DNA from 3 places in the Serratia fonticola genome. Region 3 is predicted to be linked to each of the others. Evidence: predicted binding sites of a transcription regulator. Region 3 holds the regulator's gene; each other region holds the start of a gene.

Region 1 (5,617 bases), 1.9 Mb from region 3:
ATTCTCGATCGGTTATTTGGCGCGGCCACGGACGAACCTGATTGGCAAAAAATTGCCGCAGCGGTAGCGGCCACGCGCCGCATCGCGATTATTTCCGGCGGCCCCGGTACTGGCAAAACGACCACCGTTGCCAAGCTGTTGGCGGCGCTGGTGCAGTTGGCGGCCGGGGAGCGTTTGCGTATCCAGCTTGCTGCGCCTACCGGTAAAGCAGCGGCTCGTCTAACCGAATCCTTGGGAAGCGCTAGCCGTCAGTTGGACTTAACCCCGGAGCAACGGGCCTTGTTTCCTACGGAAGCGGCGACGTTACACCGCTTGCTGGGGGCCCAGCCAAACAGCCAGCGCATGCGCTATCACCGGGGCAACCCGCTGCATCTGGATGTGCTGATAGTGGACGAGGCTTCGATGGTGGATTTGCCCATGATGGCAAGGTTGATTGCCGCCTTGCCCCCCAAGGCGCGAGTCATCTTCCTTGGCGATCGCGATCAACTGGCCTCAGTGGAGGCTGGCGCCGTGCTGGGGGATATCTGCCGGTTTGCCGAGCAGGGATATAGCGAAGCCCGTGCGGCGCAGTTGGCGCGCCTGACCGGTTGCCCTTTGCAAGGGCAGCCAGCGCAGGCCGAGGCAGCGGTGCGCGACAGCCTGTGTCTGCTGCGCAAGAGTTACCGGTTTGATGCCAAATCCGGCATTGGCCAGTTGGCTTTGGCGGTGAATGCTGGCGATAGCAAGCGCGCCCTGGCAGCGTTGAACGGCAGCTATTCTGACGTGGAGGGTTACCCACTGGCAGAAACCGAAGATTATCAACGGCTGCTGGATAGCTGCGTTGCCGGTTATCGCGACTATCTGCAGCTGGTAGCAGAAGGGGCAGGGGCCGTGACGATCCTGGATGCCTTTGGCCGCTTCCAGTTGCTCTGCGCCCTGCGCGAAGGGCCATTTGGCGTTGCTGGCTTGAATGAGCGTATCGAAAGCGGGCTGCAGCGTGCCGGTTTGATCCGGCGTAATCCTGGCCCCGCCGGGCGCTGGTATTTAGGGCGGCCGGTGATGATTGGCCGCAACGATAGCGCGCTGGGGCTGTTTAACGGCGATATAGGCATTGCCTTGCCCGGTGAGGGCGGCGAGCTGCGCGTGCATTTCCAATTACCGGACGGCAGCATCAAATCGGTACAGCCTAGCCGCTTACCGGCGCATGAAACCGCCTATGCGATGACGGTGCATAAATCACAGGGTTCGGAGTTCGACCATACGGCGCTAGTACTGCCGAATCATTTTCTGCCGGTACTGACCCGTGAGTTGGTTTATACCGCCATTACCCGCGCACGCCAGCGGTTGTCGCTGTATGCGGTAGACAAGGTGTTGGTAAGCGCTATCCGCACCCCCACGCAGCGCCGCAGCGGGTTAGCCGAACGCTTGCAGATTGGGAAATAACAACGGGTGGGTGTTTGCTAGTGCCGCCATACAATCAAACATAAAAAATGACAGGTGATGGGGTTTGATATCGTTGACAAACCCTCGCCGGGTTCAGCACGTAGGGGCGCAGCATGCTGCGCCCGTCTAGATAATCAATGGGTTAGCTAGGGGGAGTTAAAGATCGGCCAACAGGATCTTCGAGCGACGCTGGTAGTTATATAAAGCCTGTTTCTGCATCGGCAGCACGTCAACTTCCGCCGGAGTGAAGCCGCGCTCCTGGAACCAGTGGATGCTGCGTGTGGTCAACACAAACAGCTTCTGTAGCCCCATCTGGCGAGCCTGGCTTTCTACCCGCTGCAGCAGCATCTCGCCCCGTGACGAACTGCGGTAATCCGGATGCACCGCCACGCAGGCCATCTCACCAATCTTCTCTTCCAGGAACGGATAGAGCGCCGCGCAGGCAATGGTCAGGTTATCGCGTTCGATAATCGTGAACTTGTCGATCTCCATTTCCAACTGTTCGCGCGAACGGCGGACTAAAATCCCTTGTTGCTCCAATGGGCGGATCAGCTCGAGTATCCCACCGATATCATTGATGGTTGCCCGGCGTACCTGCTCGGCACTCTCCATAACGATTTGGGTACCGATACCGTCGCGTGAAAATAGCTCCTGTACCAGTGCACCATCCTCCTGATAGCTGATCAGGTGGCTGCGGCGTACCCCGCTGCGGCAGGCCTTTACCGCGCCGCGCAGGAAGCGCACGGTGCCGGAATGGTAGTCACCAGTCTCTTCCAACTGCTCAATGCGTTTTTGCGCATCATTGGGGAACAGTTCGGAAAGGATATTGCCTTCCGCATCGGTCACCCCTTGTGATGAACAGAAGCCGATCATTTTCTCGGCCTTCAGCTTGATTGCCAACTGGGTGGCGACTTCTTCCGAGGTCAGGTTAAAGCTTTCGCCGGTCACCGATACCGCCACCGGGCCAATCAGCACGATGGCCTTACTGTCGAGTTGGCGATGAATGGCTTCTTCATCAATACGGCGTATACGGCCGCTATGGCAATAATCGACGCCGTCATCCACGCCCAGCGGTTGAGCGATAATAAAGTTGCCGCTCACTACGTTGATGTGCGCTCCTTGCAATGGGGTGTTATTCAGGCTCATGGAAAGTCGTGCGGTAATATCCAGTTGTAACAAGCCGGCGGCCTGCTTGACCAACTCTAGCGTATGGGCGTCGGTCACCCGGGTATGCTTATGGTAAATCGGCTCGTAGTTATGCTGCGCCAGATTGGCGTCAATCTGCGGCCGCGCACCGTAGACCACCACCAAACGAATGCCCAGGCTATGTAACAGCCCGATATCGTTGACGATACTGGAAAAGTTTTCATGTTCAATAGCTTCGCCACCCAGCATGACGACAAAGGTCTTGCCACGGTGAGTATTGATATAGGGTACTGAGTGACGAAATCCTTGCACCAGCTCTGTACTACGTTCCTTCACGGCAAGACCTCATTTGCATATTTATACGGTATTTTTGTATTTTTATTCCTTTATCGCGTCAAAGGCAAGTAGGAAATGAGAGTGATTTTTCTGACAAATGTGCTAACTGATTAATAAATTGAAAGATCATAAAAAGATTTTCTGATGACAGCGGTGAATGGATTGGGTAAAGTTTTTGCCATTGTTTTTTTTTGCTGTTTTTTTAATCGTTATTTTTACCGGAGCCGCATGCCTAACTCTAATCACAATCCGGGTCGCCGTCGTTTGTTGCAGGGGGTTGCCGCAACCTGGTTGCTGAGTGTGAGTCGCGTTGGTTTCGCCGCTGCTTCTCATGTGATTGCTGTCCGTGTCTGGCCTTCCTCGACCTATACCCGAGTCACGCTGGAATCCAATGTTCCACTGAAATACAAACAGTTTGCCCTGACCAATCCAGAGCGCATCGTGGTGGATGTGGAAGGGGTACAGCTGAATAGCGTGCTTAAAGGGATTGCCGGGCAGGTGCGTAAAGAAGATCCCTATCTGAAGCAGGCGCGGGTCGGCCAGTTCGACAAGAATACCGTCAGGTTGGTGCTGGAACTCAAGCAAAGCGTCAGCCCAAATATGTTTACCCTGACACCCGTCTCCGAATACCGCAACCGCTTGGTGATGGATCTTTATCCAACCAAGGGGGGCAGCGGTGAAGAATATGATCCGCTGTTGGCGTTACTGGAAGATTACAACAAGGGCGATCTGGAGCGGACGTTACCGGCAGAAGCTCCGCAGGCCGGTAAGGCTGGGCGCGATCGGCCGATTGTGATCATGCTCGATCCTGGGCACGGCGGTGAAGATCCGGGGGCTATTGGCAAAAACAAAACCCGTGAAAAAGATATTGTGTTGCAGATTGCCCGTCGTCTCAGTGCGCTGATCAAACGCGAACCCAACATGAGAGTGTTTATGACGCGCAATGAAGACGTGTTTATCCCATTAAAAGTGCGCGTAGCCAAAGCTCGTAAGCAGCGGGCAGATCTGTTTGTCTCGATCCACGCCGATGCCTTCAGCAATCGTTCGGCACGTGGTTCCTCGGTGTTTGCGCTTTCTACCAAAGGGGCCACCAGTAACGCCGCCAAGTTTTTGGCGCAAACCCAGAACGCCGCCGACGACATCGGCGGGGTCAGCAAGAGTGGCGATCGCTACCTGGATCACACCATGTTCGATCTATTGCAGACCGCCACCGTCAATGACAGCCTGAAGTTCGGTAAGGAAGTGCTGAACCGGATGGGTAAAATTAACCGTCTGCATAAGAATCGTGTCGATCAGGCCGGCTTTGCCGTATTGAAGGCCCCGGATATTCCGTCGATTCTGGTGGAAACGGCGTTTATCAGCAATCTGGAAGAAGAGCGCAAGCTGCGCACCAGCCATTTTCAGCAGCAGGTGGCGCAATCTATTCTGGCCGGGATCAAAGCCTATTTCGCCAACGGTGGCGCATTGGCACGGCGGTAAACCAGGCGTAGCCCAAGGAGGGGCGGCGCGGTTAATTGGGAAGGTAGGGGAAATTCAGATACAAAAAAACACCCGTTAAGGTGCTTGTCTGATGTAATCAAGATTGGTTGCGGGGGCCAGATTTGAACTGACGACCTTCGGGTTATGAGCCCGACGAGCTACCGGGCTGCTCCACCCCGCGTCCGTCTTGATACTGATATTATCGAACCAACCCTTCATGTGATACCGCCATTGCCGTATCGGTTGGTTGCGGGGGCCGGATTTGAACCGACGACCTTCGGGTTATGAGCCCGACGAGCTACCAGGCTGCTCCACCCCGCGTCCGTATAATACCTTTTCTTTCATCGAATCCAACACATTTTTGATACCGTTATCACAGTATCGGTTGGTTGCGGGGGCCAGATTTGAACTGACGACCTTCGGGTTATGAGCCCGACGAGCTACCAGGCTGCTCCACCCCGCGTCCGATGGAAGCGCACTATACTCTCCAGGCATTTTGTTGCAAACCCTTTTTGCATATAATTCACCGAAAGCCATTTATATGCTGAATTAGTCCCCAATTTGCGTTTTTTTTCATCATAATCATCTGGCTGGGAATTTTTAGCGGTAGCGATTCCTTTATCTATAGCCGTTTGTTATCGTTCAGCCAGTTTACCCGTATCCATTGGGTATGGAACATATCAGTCTGAGAGAGTGTGCAATGAAAGGACGTTGGGGCAAATACCTGCTCGGTGGGTTAGTGGTTGCGGTACTGGCCGGTTGTTCGTCAAAACCGACCGACCGTGGGCAGCAGTATAAAGATGGTCATCTGGATCAGTCGCTGGAGTTGGTGAATCGTCCCAATGCCAGAGGCGCCCCGATCAACGGCCAGGATTACTCTAACCAGCTGATGGAGATTAAGTACGCTTCGCCGTCGCTGTTTAACCGCAATAACTCCACCTATCAGGCAGTGCAAAACTGGATGGCGGCGGGGGCGGATACGCGCCAACTGAACCAGTTCGGCCTCAGCGCCTATCAGATGGAAGGTGTAGATAGCTATGGCAACGTCCAGTTCACCGGCTATTACACCCCGGTGCTGCAGGCGCGTTATACCCAACAGGGCGAATTCCGCTACCCGCTGTACAGCATGCCAGCCAAAGGTAAGCGCCGCCTGCCGGATCGTGCCGGTATTTACTCAGGGGCGCTGGACAGCCGTTACATCATTGCTTACACCAACTCCCTGATGGATAACTTC
Region 2 (5,617 bases), 100 kb from region 3:
GTGGCATCGCCGCAGTATTGCTCCTTTTCCGTTTTGGTCGTCTCAACTCGCCACGAACGGTCCGTGCCGTTGCAGCACTGACCGTTGCAGCACTGACCGTTGGTGTATTCCTGGGTAGTACATTGCTGCTCTTGGAGCAATCTCTCATTCCTCTGGTCGACCACTCTCACAGCAACCTGTCTCGCTGGACCATGTTGCGCGATACGCTAGCCATGATTGCTGACAGCCCCTGGCAGGGGTGGGGGTATGGCGGGTTCGAGTATGATTTTCAGCACTTTCGCGTTTCCCAAGCTTCACCAACTCAGGTGACCGAAATTGCTCGCCATCCGCATAACGAAATATTGCTGTGGGTCGTTGAGGGTGGCCTGATAGGGCTAACTGGCATGACGCTGGTTCTTATCGGCATAGGAACTATTGTCAGGCAGGCTATAAAACGGGACCGTTCTGCCCTAATGGCCGGTCATCGCATGGCCGGAGTGACGACAGCGCTGAGTATTGCCGCACTGCCCATGGCTATCCACAGTCTGCTGGAGTTTCCTTTCTACCTCTCGACTCTGCATTTCGTCATATTCCTGCTTTTGCTCGCCATGGCGGACCACCTCAGCGCAACAGAGCCAACCCTAAGTACCTTGCCGAACATCTCAAGCAGAATACTGAACCGGACCCTGACTGTTCTGGCACTGGGCATTACAGTGCTGGCCAGCTTTACCCTTAAGGGGGGGGTAACTCTCACGCAAGTGGAAAGATTTGGCATGGAAGATGTCACCCCCTTAAAGACGTTACCTTCTCTGACTCGCCAGCTGCTTCAGGAACGTATTACCTTTGATGAGCAGATCGGTGCCCTGATGACCTACAACCGGACGCGTGATGAACGTCTACTTGAAGACTACAGCCAGTGGGCACAAACCTACCTGCAACAACGCATCGATAAGAACGTTTACGCCAACCTGATCTCCGTATTACTGCACCAGAAACACCCAGCAACCGCAGAGCGTTATCGTCGTGAGGCGGCATTGTTTTTCCCGACCGATGTTCGTTTCTCCCCCCCTTCGGTCGATATCACTGCAACTCACAATAACCAGGAAAGGTGATGAAAAAAAACCACGTCAATATCTTTATACATGACCCCAATCAATATTTTGCACAAGGCCTCAGTGCCCTGTTGCAAATTGAGGAATTGTGTAAGAACACCACAGTCACCTTTTTAACTCATCAGAATCGCTATCTGGCCGACCTGATAATAGTAACGGATGATCCCTCCGCTTTCGTCAAGGTCTATTCGGCAACAATGATGAATGCCCGGCGAAATGTACTTCTGATCCAGGATAACTTCCGATACCGGACGGTTTCACAAACTCGGTACAGTGCCGGCATCATCAGACGCCACGACAGCATAAACACCGTTTTGCAGTTACTGGACTCAACATTCAAAAAACACAATGACAGTACCACCGATGATGCCCTGTACAGAAGTCCGTCGCTAACGTTCCGGGAAGGCCAGATTTTGACCGCCATAGCGCAAGGACTGCAGCCCAAGATGATAGCCAGGCAGCTTGGAATGCACCCCAAAACGGTCAGCACCCATAAATGTGCCGCCATGCGCAAGCTGGGGTTCTCTCGTAATCACGAGTTGTATCTCTGGTTGTGCAACCAGAACGGGCTGCCACAGAGTCTCATCGATGCCCAATAGCTGCCTCCTCCTCGGAAGAGTAACGCCAATCAAGCCACGCCTCGGTAACGAGTGTTCTAATCATGATAAATAAAGAAAAAACCTACTCAACAGGATGCGCACCAAGAATGAAAAAATCGGTCAATCACACAATTCGTATGGGCATCGTATCCCTCATTGTCCTCGGCTCTGTAGCCTGCCAAACGTAAAAATCAGGCAAGCCAACCACCAAGGACCATGCCAACACAGAACAAACGTCACCGAAGATGCCCAGCTTAAGCACCGTGAGATCGAGCGATTAACGCTGTGCCAGGAGCAATTAGGCGCATTGATTAAAATTAACCCAAAACAGCATCAGCAGTATAAACAGGCCTTCGACAACCTGATGAACGGTGCCTCACAGTATGCGAGTCTGCGAGTCTGCGCGTCCAAGTGAACAATAATACCCAGGAGACGGTGGATGCTCTGTATCGTTACAAGATCAACTACCTGTGCGCCGGCGTCAGCCAAGCCGTGTTGACCGGCCTGGCTGAGCGAGCGGAGCAGGTTAAAGAGGAAACGGTGAAATGAGTCAACGAAAATGGCTGTTCACCCGAGGTTACACGACATTAGCAGCCCTCATGATAACCGGCAGCGTCTCGGCGGATGACGGTATGCCTGCCTTATTACAGTTTGCCGAACAATATCAACAACAGGTGCTTGAAAAACCGGCGACTAAATAAAAATCGTCCACGTCAGGCGTCGCCATATCGACGAAAATCCGACACAGCCCGCCTGCAGGCCGGAGAAACAGATCACAGCAATCCCGCAGGTTAAACCCAGTACGCAACATCAATCGCTGTTAGCCAGTAAACAGCAACTTGCACGGCAACACATCGAACTGGAAACGCTTCGTAAGGAAGTTAGCGCGTTACGGGCAGAAAAAAACTTACTTCCCGCTGTTATCCCCCCAATTGTCTGACCTGCAACCGTTGAAGCAATGGGTCGTCAGTCTGGGAGATGCCTGGCGTGGAACACCCGATGCACAACGCACTACCGCCCTGCTTCGCGAAAAAGACTATAGAGCCAGAAGGAGGGATTAACCAGAAAAACCCTTCTATAAGAAGGGTTTTTGGCAAGGGCGATTTACAGGGTTTTGCTCAGCGTGGCGACCATCACCGCCTTAATGGTGTGCAGGCGGTTCTCTGCCTGATCAAACACGATGCTGTGCTCCGACTCGAACACCTCGTTGGTCACTTCCATACCGCCGTGCATGCCGTACTGCTCGGCCATCTGTTTACCCAACGTGGTTTGATCGTCATGGAATGCTGGCAGGCAGTGCAGGAACTTCACCTGTGGGTTGCCGGTCAGTTTCACCATCGCCATATTCACCTGATACGGCCTGAGCAGGGCAATCCGCTCCTGCCAGACTTCTTTGGCTTCTCCCATCGAGACCCAAACGTCGGTATACAGGAAATCGGCACCTTGCACGCCTTCGGCAATATCTTCCGTCAGGGTGATTTTACCGCCGGTCTGCTGTGCCAGCGCCTGGCATTCTGCAACCAGCTCGGCTTGCGGCCAACAGGCCTTCGGCGCGACCAACCGCAGGTCCATGCCCACCAGCGCGGCGGCTTCCAACAGGGTGTTGCCCATATTGTTACGTGCATCGCCAATGTAGGCGAATTTCACCTCGCTCAACGCTTTCCCCGGCAGGTGTTCACGCACGGTGAGCAGATCCGCCAGCAACTGAGTTGGGTGGAACTCATTGGTCAGGCCATTCCAGACTGGCACGCCAGCGTGTTCTGCCAAGGTTTCCACCAGGCACTGGCCAAAACCGCGATATTGAATACCGTCGTACATCCGGCCCAGCACGCGGGCGGTGTCTTTCATCGACTCTTTGTGGCCGATCTGGCTGCCGCTTGGGCCAAGGTAGGTCACCTGAGCGCCCTGATCGAATGCGGCAACTTCGAAAGAGCATCGGGTACGGGTGGAGTCTTTTTCGAAGATGAGCGCAATGTTCTTGCCTTGCAGATGGCGGGTTTCCTGGCCTTGCTTTTTGGCCTGCTTCAAATCGGCGGCCAACTGCAGCAAAGACTGGATCTCACTGGGGGTAAAATCCATTAATCTCAAAAAGTGACGACTGTAGAACGGGTTCATCTGGCTCATCTCCGTAAATCTCTATCGTTTTGATTGAATTTAAATTCACTTTATATGTATGAATATTCAATTTCAACCCCGAAGCAGAAATCTTTCACGTTTATCGTGGCAGCGGTGACAGCGGTGTGTGAAAATAGAAGTAACGAAGCCCATTTTATTGAGGATAGAGGCATGGCAAACCGCGAATTGCTGGAAGAACAACGTGAAGAAACCCGCCTGATCATCGAAGAACTGCTGGAAGACGGCAGCGATCCGGATGCGCTCTACACTATCGAGCACCATTTCTCTGCCGAAAAGTTTGAAGTTTTGGAGCAGGCCGCCGTGGAAGCCTTCAAGCTGGGCTACGAAGTGACCGATGCCGAAGAGCTGGAAGTGGAAGATGGCTCCATGGTGATGTGCTGTGACGTGATCAGCGAAGTTGCGCTGAATGCCGAGCTGATCGACAGCCAGGTAGAACAACTGGTGGCACTGGCAGAAAAATGCGGTGTCAATTACGACGGTTGGGGCACCTACTATGAAGATCCGAACGGTGAAGAAGGCGACGACGAAGAAGAAGACGGCGACTTTATCGATGAAGACGACGACGGCAAACGTCATTAATTAAATCCTGCGGGCTGGCGCAAGCTGGCCCCTGATAGAACCCGATGAAATACCAATCTCTGTTATCCCCGATTTTAAACTTCCTGCACTGTGAAACCCCGGATGGATGGATCGAAGCGGCCCGTCGCCCGGAAAACCTGCCACTGTTGCTGACCGACCACCTGGTATGCGAGCTAAAAGCGGCGCAGACCGGCATGTGGCTGATCCGCCGCTATGTGGCCGATAAAGAGAGTGGCGATGCCCTGTTGGCGCTGCTGAGGCCCTATGAGGCGTTTGTGCACGAGGCGCAGGAAGTACCAGAAGAGCTGTTCCGTCAGAGCGCGTTTACCAGGAAGATCCTGCCGAAGAATGGCTCGGCCTATGGCCAGGATCTGGTCGACAAAATGGTGTTGTTGATCAAAGAAGAGCTGCATCACTTCTCGCAGGTGCTGGAGATCATGCAGGCTCGACAGATCCCTTATAGAAAGATCACCGCCAGCCGCTATGCCAAAAGCATGATCCGCGAGGTGCGCACTCACGATCCGGCCACTCTGATCGATAAGCTGATCTGCGGCGCGTATATCGAGGCCCGCTCCTGCGAACGCTTCGCCAAGCTGGCCCCGTTCCTGGACGATGAGCTGAACCGGTTTTACGTCTCGCTGCTGCGTTCCGAAGCCCGCCATTACCAGGATTACCTGACGCTGGCAGAGCAGATTGCCGGGGGCGATATCAGCGAACGCGTGGCGTTTTTTGGCCAGTTGGAGGCGGAACTGATCCGCTCACCGGACACCGAGTTCCGCTTCCACAGCGGCGTACCGGTGGCGTAAAATTTCACGATCCGGCCTTTCTCATCTAGAGGCAAGGCCGGTCAGGTTACTGTCGGAAATCGGAGTACAACTGCTGGCCACGGTAGCCAATGCGTTGTGAGAGCTCCAGGGCGGTATCAGAGATCATTTGCCCCAATGCGGCGATTTTTTCGGGTTGCTGGTTAATTTTGTTAAACAGGCTGGCGACGCTGATAGCGGCGTAAACCTTACCCCGAAAGTTATAGACTGGAGCGGCAAGGCAGAACACCTCGGCATTATGTTCCCGATCGTCAATGGCATAACCCTGCTGGCGTGCCTGATTTAAAATCGCGAAAAATTTCGCTTCATCGGTCACGGTATACGGCGTGATGGCCTGCAACCCGCCGGTGCGGGCCAGAATGGTTTTTACCTCATCGTCAGGTAAGGT
Region 3 (5,617 bases):
CCGATGTGAGCAGCGTTCTCATCGCGGTCAACAGAAACACAGCTGAAAAAAATACAATGAACCTAGAACAAATTACTGAGTTAACCGCGCAAGATATGGCGGCCGTGAACGCAACAATTCTCGAACAGTTGAATTCCGATGTCACGCTCATCAATCAACTTGGCTATTACATTATCAGCGGTGGCGGTAAGCGCATTCGCCCGATGATCGCCGTTCTGGCAGCACGGGCCTTGCACTATCAAGGCGATAAACACATTGCCGTTGCTGCCCTGATAGAGTTCATCCATACCGCGACCCTGTTGCATGATGACGTGGTGGATGAGTCCGACATGCGCCGTGGCAAGGCGACCGCCAACGCGGCGTTTGGCAATGCCGCCAGCGTGTTGGTGGGCGATTTCATTTATACGCGTGCTTTCCAGATGATGACCAGCCTGGAATCGCTGCGCGTGCTGGCAGTGATGTCCGAAGCGGTCAACGTGATCGCCGAAGGTGAAGTGCTGCAGTTGATGAACGTCAACGATCCGAATATCAGTGAAGAAAACTATATGCGGGTCATCTACAGCAAAACCGCTCGTCTGTTTGAGGCGGCAGCTCAGTCATCAGCCATCCTCTCAGAGGCTAACCCGGCGGAAGAGCAGGCGCTGCAAGACTATGGCCGCTATCTTGGTACGGCATTCCAACTGATCGACGATCTGCTGGACTACAGTGCAGACGGCGTGACCCTGGGTAAAAATACCGGCGATGACTTGAACGAGGGCAAGCCGACGCTGCCGTTGTTGCATGCGATGCATAATGGCAATGCCGAGCAGTCTGCGATGATCCGTGGCGCGATTGAACAGGGGAATGGCCGCCATCTGCTGGAGCCGGTTCTGGCTACCATGCAGGAGTGTGGTTCACTCACCTATACACGTCAGCGCGCAGAAGAAGAAGCGGACAAGGCGATCGCCGCATTGCAGATTTTGCCCGACTCTCCTTATCGAACCGCACTGGAAGGATTAGCGCATCTGGCGGTTCAACGAGACTTTTAAGAAATTTAAGTTTCTTAATATTCAAATAGGCCTGCAATGCAGGCCTATTTATTTGCCTTGCTAATGAGATCCAGCAACCCCGCAACCCCATTCTCCGCCAGAAAACTCAATAAAACCGCGTATTCGTCAGGTTTCATACCTGCCAGATAGCTCTGCAAACGTGCCCCAGGATCGTCATCACGGAAGACGATATAAGTCGCCGGTTCCTCTGCAGCAAGGGGATATCGCTGGGGATACAACTCATTTTGGGTCGAGAGGGGCAGGCTGCTGATATGATACTCCTTAGTCACCCCCTGCTTGCCAAAACGTCGCTGCCATCGCCAGTTTTGCTCACGTGCTCGCTTATTGATCCCTTGCGGTGAGCTGCCCAATTCGCCTTTCTCTTTCAGTTCGTTGGCGGTAAACCACTCCTGACCCATTCCCCCCTCCTTGATCTCGGCGTTGCCCCTAACTGACTTATCAGACCTTCCAGTTGCATGAACAACTAATGCCAATAAGTTAGTTATAACATTAACCAAGCCGTTGCCAATAACCAAAAATCTGACGAAATACTCAAGAAACACTTACTAAATAAGGAGGGGAAAACAGAGAGGCGACGCAGAAAGGAGCTTGGTGGGAGCACCATATGGCTACTCGGGCGCAGCATGCGGCGCCCCTACAAAGTGCACGTCAGCTGAGGAGATTTACTGTTTGTTCTTTTCGGCAATCCAGGTCAGCAGGCTATCCATACCTTCACGCATCAAAAATGCCATCACTTGACCACGCTCACTGTCTGAAAGGTGGTAATAGTATTCGATCCACACCGCCAGTGGGTCCTGACGTCCGGCCTCATAGATCGCAGGCTCTTCGCGCAATACCAGCAGGTTTTTGACGCCGGTAGGCAAACTGTCGATATGGTATTCCAGCGCCTTGCCTTGCACGCCTTTGCGGCGACGGCTGAGCCAATTTTCGCGCCGGGCCATCAGATTGATTCCCTGTGTAGAGGACGGTAATCCTGCGATGCCTATCAGCTCCTTGGCAGCAAACCACTCGTTTTTCATAGCCATGATCTCGGGACAATTGTGTGGCAAGACAAATTTTTCAGAAACCATAAGGTATTTTTGGGAAACTTGGTGGTATCCTAGTTTCTGAATAAACGCTTCACGTTGTTCAAACGATTAATACTTACCTGTTAGTTATACCACTAACAGAACTTTCTCTAATCAAAAAAGGAATGAAAATATGAATTCACGGGACCCAGATTGGCATCCAGCAGACGTCATCGCGGCTTTGAAGAAGAGAGGTACCACTCTGGCTGCGGTTTCACGGGGGGCAGGGCTAAGTTCATCGACGTTGGCCAACGCGCTGTCACGTCCTTGGCCCAAGGGAGAGTGGTTGATTGCTGATGCACTGAACGTACATCCGGCAGAGATCTGGCCGAGCAGATATTTTGATCCGCTCACCCATCATCTGCGAGATCGGAAAAGTCGAATCAAATCATGATAAACATAAGAAAGCCGCCGGATTCGGCCCGGCGGCTTATCAAAACATCACATACTGAGGGATCAGTTGTTGATAAACTTCTCACCCAGTTCGATATCTTTGTGCAGCACGTCCAACATTTCGCTCAACGCTTTTTGCTCGAAGGCACTCAGGGTACCGATGTCTTTACGATCTTCGATACCGTTTTTACCCAGTAGCAGCGGCTGTGCAAAGAAGCGGGCATATTTGCCATCCCCTTCAACATAGGCACATTCCACTACGCCTTTCTCACCGCTCAGCGCACGTACCAGAGACAGGCCAAAACGTGCAGCAGCCTGGCCCATAGACAGGGTTGCAGAACCGCCACCGGCTTTGGCTTCAACCACTTCGGTACCCGCATTCTGGATACGTTTGGTCAAATCAGCCACTTCCTGATCGCTAAAGCTTACGCCTGGGATCTGCGACAGCAGAGGCAAGATGGTCACGCCTGAGTGGCCGCCAATCACCGGTACGTTCAGCTCTTCCGGTTGTTTGCCTTTCAGTTCCGCGACGAAGGTGTTGGAACGGATGATGTCCAGCGATGTGATACCAAACAGTTTGTTTTTGTCGTACACACCCGCTTTCTTCAACACTTCTGCCGCAATGGCCACCGTGGTATTCACCGGGTTGGTGATGATACCGATGCAGGCTTTCGGGCAGGTTTTAGCCACTTGCTCAATCAGGTTGCGTACGATGCCAGCGTTAACGTTGAACAGATCGGAACGATCCATCCCTGGTTTACGCGCAACGCCAGCAGAAATCAACACCACGTCCGCACCGTGCAGCGCAGGAGTTGCATCTTCGCCACTGAAGCCTTTGATTTTAACTGCGGTTGGGATGTGGCTTAAGTCAACGGCAACGCCTGGGGTAACAGGGGCAATGTCGTAGAGGGAGAGTTCAGAACCTGAAGGAAGCTGGGTCTTGAGTAGAAGGGCGAGGGCCTGGCCAATACCGCCAGCAGCACCGAGAACTGCAACTTTCATCCTATACTCCTTTATTGTCTTAAATATAAAAGCGCCGTGAATTCTTTGGTCACGGACCTTAATTTATCACGCCTTTAAAAACAACCTCTTAACAGTCGGTTTTAGATCTGGCGCAATAAAATGGCCGATGTTGCGAGCATTTTAAAGTAAATAGCTTATGCATTAAGGGCATAGCGCACACTAATCGAAAATAGTGCCAAGCTTTTCACGATCGCGTTAACCGGCGGTTACATTACACCCTTACGTAACATCAGAACAACATCATTTTAATAACATTTTCGTTACCGGAGAGCTGACTCGATTCCCGCACCGAAAGGGCATATTCATGAGCAACGGATTTTGTTAAAATCGCGCTCTTGCCTTTCTGTCTGGGCATTTTTAATTTTCCAGACGGCCCCCATATTGCATAAAAATGCATTTATATGCATAATAATCAGCTCTATTACCAACATTCCACGGTGCAAAATGCGTAATCCCGCAAAGCAGGAAGATCTGATCAAGGCGTTTAAGGCGTTATTGAAAGAAGAAAAATTCAGTTCTCAAGGCGAGATCGTTTTGGCGCTGCAAGAAGAAGGCTTCGAGAACATTAACCAGTCCAAGGTATCACGCATGCTGACCAAGTTCGGGGCGGTACGCACGCGTAATGCAAAAATGGAGATGGTGTACTGCCTCCCGGCCGAACTCGGTGTCCCAACCACCACCAGCCCGCTCAAGAATCTGGTGCTGGACGTGGACCATAACGACGCGGTGGTGGTGATCCATACCAGCCCAGGTGCGGCGCAGCTGATTGCCCGTCTGTTGGACTCACTGGGCAAATCCGAAGGGATCCTGGGTACCATTGCCGGTGACGACACTATTTTTGTCACTCCGGCCAGTTCATTTACCGCACGCCAACTGTTTGAAGCCATTCTCTCCTTGTTCGAACAGGAACTTTGATGCATTCAGCGCAGCCTGCGGCGCTCCGTCGCGGGCTGTGCATCCTTTATTAACCCTTCATTTACTTCTTCCGCACTGCCTACCACGTTTAAAACTGCCAAAAAGCCGACCTGCAGCACATTTCAATGACATTTCTGGGTGACTGGTGATAGTGACTGGAAGCTTCCGCACTTTTAGTCAAAAGCACTTAGCTCATTGAAATTACAAAAATTTAACATCAAAAGTGTATTTTATCGCCGTTTTTTATTCCATTAGGTTATTAAAAGTAACGGCCACCCCAATAAAGTTTCACTAGAAACTGTTAGTCAGCTATTAATTTTTTCCGTTACTAGATGTATACTCATTTTCGTGACGTAAATCACAGTTCATTGGAACTGATAAAAGAATACGAAGAGGATAAATCATGAAAATTAAAACTACCGTAGCAACAATTAGCCTGCTGTCCATGCTGTCTTTCGGTGCATTCGCAGCACAATCCGTTGATGCTTCACAGGCTGAAAAACTGCAGTCTGCCGGTACCATCACCGTGAGCGGCGTCGGTGCAGCACCTTCTGATATCCGTCAGGCACTGTCTGCCAAAGCCGATGCCCAAGGCGCGACTGCTTACCGCGTGATCGAAGCTCGTAACGAAGGCAACTACCACGCTACCGCTGAGATTTACAAGTAAGTACAAGATGTTATGTGAGCATTGCACGACAACTCTCTGGTAAAAAACCAAGTAGATAACCGCCTTCAAGTATAAAAAACGCTGTAAAGCCCTTCCAGGCCGTTATCTCTGAACGATTAAGGATCCAAGTATCATGAACATGAAAACTACTCTCGTTGCACTTAGCCTGCTGTCTGCCGTTTCTTTCGGTGCTTCTGCGGCTAACCTGGTCACTGATGCCCAAGCCAGCAATCTGCAGTCTGTCGGCACCATTACCGCTAGCGGCGTGGGTGGCGCACCTTCTGATATCCGTCAGGCGCTGTCTGATAAAGCGGACCAGCAAGGGGCCAAAGCCTACCGTGTGATCGAAGCCTATGAAAATGGCAACTGGCACGCAACGGCTGAAATCTACAAGTAAAACACCGAGGTCGCGCTTACTGAACTGACTACCCTCGTCACTGCCACTGCCGAGTTCTCAGGTAAACGTTATATCCTCGGAAATTGTCGTCGTCCTATCCGACGAA

The links. Region 3 encodes ArgR, which controls arginine synthesis, uptake and breakdown. Its sites were predicted from a motif close to ANTGAATAAAAATACANT; they were not measured.
Region 1: argA (amino-acid N-acetyltransferase) is a predicted target of ArgR. The motif match lies at 2,938-2,955, and genes of this name have one in related genera.
Region 2: argF (ornithine carbamoyltransferase) is a predicted target of ArgR. The motif match lies at 3,838-3,855, and genes of this name have one in related genera.

What each region holds. Positions count from the first base shown of each region.
Region 1 is NZ_CP011254.1:441,500-447,116, reverse strand. Features, by position in the region: gene recD (exodeoxyribonuclease V subunit alpha) at 1-1,422, shown strand, start outside; gene argA (amino-acid N-acetyltransferase) at 1,579-2,904, opposite strand; gene amiC (N-acetylmuramoyl-L-alanine amidase AmiC) at 3,133-4,383, shown strand; tRNA gene WN53_RS01885 (tRNA-Met) at 4,488-4,564, opposite strand; tRNA gene WN53_RS01880 (tRNA-Met) at 4,628-4,704, opposite strand; tRNA gene WN53_RS01875 (tRNA-Met) at 4,770-4,846, opposite strand; gene mltA (murein transglycosylase A) at 5,084-5,617, shown strand, end outside.
Region 2 is NZ_CP011254.1:2,462,238-2,467,854, forward strand. Features, by position in the region: gene WN53_RS10965 (PglL family O-oligosaccharyltransferase) at 1-1,091, shown strand, start outside; gene WN53_RS10970 (LuxR C-terminal-related transcriptional regulator) at 1,091-1,690, shown strand; gene WN53_RS28930 (hypothetical protein) at 2,102-2,239, shown strand; gene WN53_RS28640 (hypothetical protein) at 2,236-2,391, shown strand; gene argF (ornithine carbamoyltransferase) at 2,795-3,814, opposite strand; gene rraB (ribonuclease E inhibitor RraB) at 3,977-4,405, shown strand; gene miaE (tRNA isopentenyl-2-thiomethyl-A-37 hydroxylase MiaE) at 4,450-5,211, shown strand; gene WN53_RS10995 (IclR family transcriptional regulator) at 5,258-5,617, opposite strand, start outside.
Region 3 is NZ_CP011254.1:2,358,942-2,364,558, reverse strand. Features, by position in the region: gene ispB (octaprenyl diphosphate synthase) at 57-1,028, shown strand; gene WN53_RS10505 (DNA-binding protein) at 1,073-1,447, opposite strand; gene WN53_RS10500 (DNA-binding protein) at 1,712-2,068, opposite strand; gene WN53_RS27210 (helix-turn-helix domain-containing protein) at 2,250-2,510, shown strand; gene mdh (malate dehydrogenase) at 2,573-3,511, opposite strand; gene argR (transcriptional regulator ArgR) at 3,977-4,447, shown strand; gene yhcN (peroxide/acid stress response protein YhcN) at 4,851-5,114, shown strand; gene yhcN (peroxide/acid stress response protein YhcN) at 5,248-5,511, shown strand.